DNA from 2 places in the Roseibium sp. SCP14 genome. Region 1 is predicted to be linked to the other one. Evidence: riboswitches for the same ligand, from Rfam matches in the RefSeq annotation. Region 1 holds a riboswitch; the other holds the start of a gene.
The links. A riboswitch is a leader RNA that binds a small molecule or an ion and turns the genes downstream of it on or off. The one in region 1 is predicted to bind FMN.
Positions count from the first base shown of each region.

Region 2: it holds a riboswitch for FMN, as region 1 does, so the genes downstream of both, ABLQ08_RS01450 (6,7-dimethyl-8-ribityllumazine synthase) here and ABLQ08_RS13470 (DMT family transporter) in region 1, are expected to answer to the same signal.

Region 1 covers NZ_JBDZYH010000003.1:161,820-164,271, forward strand. The annotation lists gene ABLQ08_RS13465 (AAA family ATPase) at 1-959, shown strand, start outside; FMN riboswitch at 1,130-1,282, shown strand; gene ABLQ08_RS13470 (DMT family transporter) at 1,363-2,274, shown strand; gene ABLQ08_RS13475 (acylphosphatase) at 2,357-2,452, shown strand, end outside.
Region 2 covers NZ_JBDZYH010000001.1:309,510-311,961, forward strand. The annotation lists gene ABLQ08_RS01445 (LysR family transcriptional regulator) at 1-629, opposite strand, end outside; FMN riboswitch at 1,049-1,196, shown strand; gene ABLQ08_RS01450 (6,7-dimethyl-8-ribityllumazine synthase) at 1,272-1,706, shown strand; gene ABLQ08_RS01455 (ABCB family ABC transporter ATP-binding protein/permease) at 1,749-2,452, opposite strand, start outside.

The DNA of each region.
Region 1 (2,452 bases):
CGGCTGCCTGGCGCGCGCTGGGCGCGGAAGACCGCTCGTGTCTGTTCTGGACAGCCATGCTGCATGACATTGGCAAGCCCGCGACGACCAGACTTGAGGAAGATGGGCGGATTTCTTCTCGCGGTCATTCCAGAGTAGGGGCTGCAATTGCACGCAAGCTACTTTGGGAAGCCGGTGCACCGTTCGAATGGCGCGAGCAGGTATGTCGGCTCATTGCCGCTCATCAGTTGCCATTCTGGTTGATAGAGCGGGACAATCCCGAGCGGCTCGCGATCGAGACTTCGTGGAAGTGCCGCCCTGATCTTCTGTGTCTTCACGCTCTGGCCGATGCGCAGGGGAGGGATTGCCCGGACAAATCCGCGATCCTCGACAATGTCGCGCTTGCGCAACTCGTCTTTGGTGACGTCGGGTGCGGTTCCGTTCGATTTTCGTTTGCGAATGACGAAAGCCGACTGGCCTATTTCGAGAAGCCGGAGCGAGATCCAAGGTATCACGCACATGAAGCGTTTCGTTGCCGGGTAACTCTCATGTCCGGTCTTCCTGGATCAGGCAAGGATACTTGGATAGCTAGACACAGTCCGGAGCTTCCAGTGGTCAGTCTTGATAGTCTCCGGGAAGAGCTGGGTGAAGCTTCGACGGGCAATCAGGGGCGGGTGATCCAGGCTGCCTTTGAACTTGCCCGGGTATACTCGCGAGAGGGACAGGACTTTGTCTGGAATGCAACGAATGTGACTGCTCAATTGCGAGCAAAGCCGCTCCGGTTGTTTCGTGACTATGGGGCGTATGTCGAAATTGTCTATCTGGAGCCAACGCCGGCAAGACTGTTCGAACAGAACCGGAAGCGAAGAGCCGCGATCCCGGAGGCCGCGCTCGCGAAACTTGCAGAGAAGTTGGAACCTCCCGGCGACTGGGAAGCGCATCATGTCAGGCGATTTGTAAAAGATAGCTCCTCGGACTGACATCTCTTGCGACCGGACATTTCTCAAAGAACGTCCGGTCGCCTGCAACCATCAATTCGGACCTGGCGCGCAGGGTAGGATCTCAAGTCGGGAATATTTCAGTGATACTGAAAAATTGATGCGGCTGTCATTGTCATTGCGAAAAATCGAAGTTAAATAACGGGATAGAGAACAGTTCTCGGGGCGGGGTGGAAGTCCCCACCGGCGGTATCAGGGAAACTTGGAGCCCGCGAGCGCCTTGGCACGATTTGGAACGCCAGGGGTCAGCAGATCCGGTGAGATGCCGGAGCCGACGGTTACAGTCCGGATGATAGAGAACTTGGCTGCGGGCTCTGAAATGAGGGTCAACGGGCGCGTGTCTTTTGGGGCTGTTCTGGAAGAAGAACTGGAACGGACCTGAGATATGACGGAACTTTCGGCAACATTCACCCAAAAACCGCTGCTTGCTGCTCTGGCGATGGTTGGCGCTGGCGCGTCATTTGCGCTGGTCAATGGAGCGTTGCAGGCGTCGACCATGCAGCTTGGTGTGCCATCCACGTCGGCGGCGTTCTGGCAATATGCACTTGGCCTGCTTGTGGCATTGCCGTGGGTGTTGCGCAGAGGCCGAATGGCCTTGAAGACAAGACAAATCGGCTGGCACCTTCTTCGCGGTGCGTTTGCCGTTGTCGGCATTCAGCTTTGGGTCGCCGGTCTTGCCCGCGTCGAGATCTGGCAGGCAATTGCCCTGGTGATGACTTCTCCATTCTTCGTCATCATTGGGGCGAAGCTGTTTTTTGGCGAGCATGTCGGCATGGTTCGCTGGCTGGCGACCCTTGCAGGATTTTCTGGCGGGATGGTGATCCTTCAACCGTGGACGGAAGCCTTCAACTGGAGCGCGCTGCTGCCGATTGGAGCAGCCGCGTTCTGGGCAGGGACGTCGCTGGTCACCAAGAAATTGACCAAAACGGAACAGGCAGACACCATAACGCTATACCTTTTGTTGCTGTTGACGCCGGTCAACGCTCTTCTGGCTCTGGGCGATGGGGAAATTCTACCGTCCGGAGCTGCACTCTGGTTGTTGGTGGGGGCAGGTGTTCTGACTGTTGTCGCCAACTATCTGCTGACGCTGGCCTATCAGAAAGCGGATGCAGCATTTGTTCAGCCGTTCGATCACCTGAAACTGCCCCTGAACATTGCGGTCGGCTTTCTCGCTTTCGGTTTTGCACCGTCAGGAGCATTCTGGCCCGGAGCCCTGGTGATTGTGGGGGCCTCTCTTCTTGTCATGCTGGACGAACAGAAGCGCGCCGCACGACAAACGGCAGCAGGAGAAGTGTGAGAATAACGCCTCAAATGCGGAAAATTTCCGGATTCGGCGGTCTTGATTTATGATTCTCCTGTTTTGTTGATTGGAGGGCCCAATGACCGCCGATCCCTTGAACGTTCATGTTCTGATTGAAGGCCGGGTGCAAGGAGTGGGTTACAGGGTTTGGTGCGCTGAAGAGGCAGAAGCGCGC
Region 2 (2,452 bases), on a different contig from region 1:
ATGTGATAGGCGATCTCACCTTCCGGTCCCTGGAAATACCAGACTGGCATCGGTTCGAACCCGATGCAGTCGTGAGACCGCAAATCGTCGGGTGACTTCGGCATTCCCTTGCTCGCGATGTACTCGGGACTGGCGCACAATACCCTTTGATTTCCGCCCAGCTTGCGCGCGATCAGGCTGGAATCAGGTAAAGGCGCGCCGCGGATCGCCATGTCGTAACCCTCGTCGACGAGATCCACGATGCGGTCCGTCATGTCCACATCCAATCTCAACTCGGGATAAAGCTGCCGATATTCCAACAGGTAAGGAAGAATGTGCTTTCGCCCGAAAAAAACGTTCAGCGAGATCCTCAGAGTGCCTCGCGGGGTATCTTCGGCAGCGTCAATCAGGGCCTTCGCGCGGTCCATTTCTCCCAGGGCATTGCAGGCATGGCGCAGGAAGACCTGACCTGCCTCCGTCAAGCCCGTCCGCCGGGTGGTTCTGGCAACGAGCTGAGATCCCAGTTCCTTTTCCAGATTGCTCAACCGGCTGCTTGCCGCCGACGGTGACAGACCGAATTCCCTGCCCGCGGCGGAGAGGCTGCCCAACTCGGCCACTCTTTTGAAAAACTTGAGATCGTCCAGACGCATTATTCGAAACTTTCGAAAGATATCTTCGAGATTAGCCCAATTCTTCGAAAGAACTCAATATGAGATAACCGGCTCACAGATTGAAAGGAGCCGAGCATGATGCATACAGGAGACATTTTTGAGCAACGCGCCCGAGCCGCCCGTCACCGTGAATTGCGTGCCCTGGCACGCGCCTTATCGAGTTTCCTTTTCCGTCCGCTTTCTGGTCGAAACACAGGACAAATCCGCACAAGCCGCGTTTTGCACCCGGTCAACGATCAAAGAGCAAGGGATAGAGACCACGCAGCTTGAGTTCACTCTGGAAAGAACCAGGCTGACGAAACCGGCGACACGTTGCCGACGACGAGCTCGATAAACAATTTGTAAGCTTATTTTGCAAATTCGCATCTTGCCTTGAGAAGAGACGCCTGCGAGAAACACGCTGTTCTCAGGGCGGGGTGAAATTCCCCACCGGCGGTAAGCAGCAAGTGCTGCGAGCCCGCGAGCGCCTTCCAGTCAGGAAGGGTCATGCAGACCAGGTGCAACTCCTGGGCCGACGGTCATAGTCCGGATGAAAGAGAAACTGCGGCCAAGCCAACTCAAGGGTGGTTCGGTGTGCATGTGATCGCCTTGGGTGACGTGTCACTAACTACGGAGACCGAAATGACACACACCCGCTACGCCTTTATCAAAGCCGGCTGGCACTCGGACATTGTTGACCAGGCGCTTGAAGGTTTTCAGCAGGTAATCCCGCCCGACAATATCGACGTGTTCGACGTTCCCGGTGCATTCGAAATGCCTCTTGCTGCCCGCGACCTGGCGCAAACCGGCAAATATGCTGCGATTGCAGCTGCAGCGCTTGTCGTTGACGGTGGCATTTACCGGCATGACTTTGTTGCCCAGGCTGTCGTCAACGGCCTGATGCAGGCCGGTCTTGATACGGGCGTGCCGGTACTTTCTGTTTCCCTGACGCCTCATCACTTCCAGGAAACCGATCACCACAAAAAAATCTATCGGGAACACTTCGTTCTCAAGGGCCGTGAAGCTGCGGAAGCCGCACTGCGCATCGGCGAGTTCCGCACCCGGATCAAAGCCTGATCAGGGATAGCGAAGGAGGGTCTCCCCTCCTTCGCCCGATCATCACTTTGCCGGCACGTAATCCGCGGTCTGACCGCGTGTAACGATGCCAAGATCGTCGTTCTCCCTGGCCGCACGCAAACGCTCTTCGGCTTCGTCAGCTTCGCGCTGACGGGCCCACATGGAGGCATACAGCCCGCCCTTGCTCAAGAGTTCCGTGTGCTTGCCGCGTTCCGCAATTTCCCCGGCTTCCAGAACGATAATCTGGTCCGCATTGACGACGGTCGACAGGCGGTGCGCGATCACAAGTGTGGTCCGGTTCTGAGAGACTTCGTCGAGCGCCGACTGGATCTCACGCTCCGTATGTGTGTCGAGCGCGGACGTAGCCTCATCCAGAATGAGGATTGGCGGTGATTTCAGGATGGTTCGGGCAATCGCGACACGCTGTTTCTCGCCACCCGAGAGCTTCAACCCACGCTCACCGACCTCGGACGCGTAGCCTTGAGGCAATCTTTCGATGAAATCATGGATCTGCGCCATACGAGCGGCTTCGACAACCTCCTCATCGGTCGCCCCAGGCCGGCCGTAGCGAATGTTGTAGGCGATAGTATCGTTGAACAGCACCGTATCTTGCGGAACCATACCGATGGCGTGACGCACGCTTTCCTGAGTAACGTCGCGGACGTCCTGTCCGTCGATTTCAACCGATCCGCCAGTGACATCGTAAAACCGGAAAAGCAGTCTGGAAATGGTGGACTTGCCCGCCC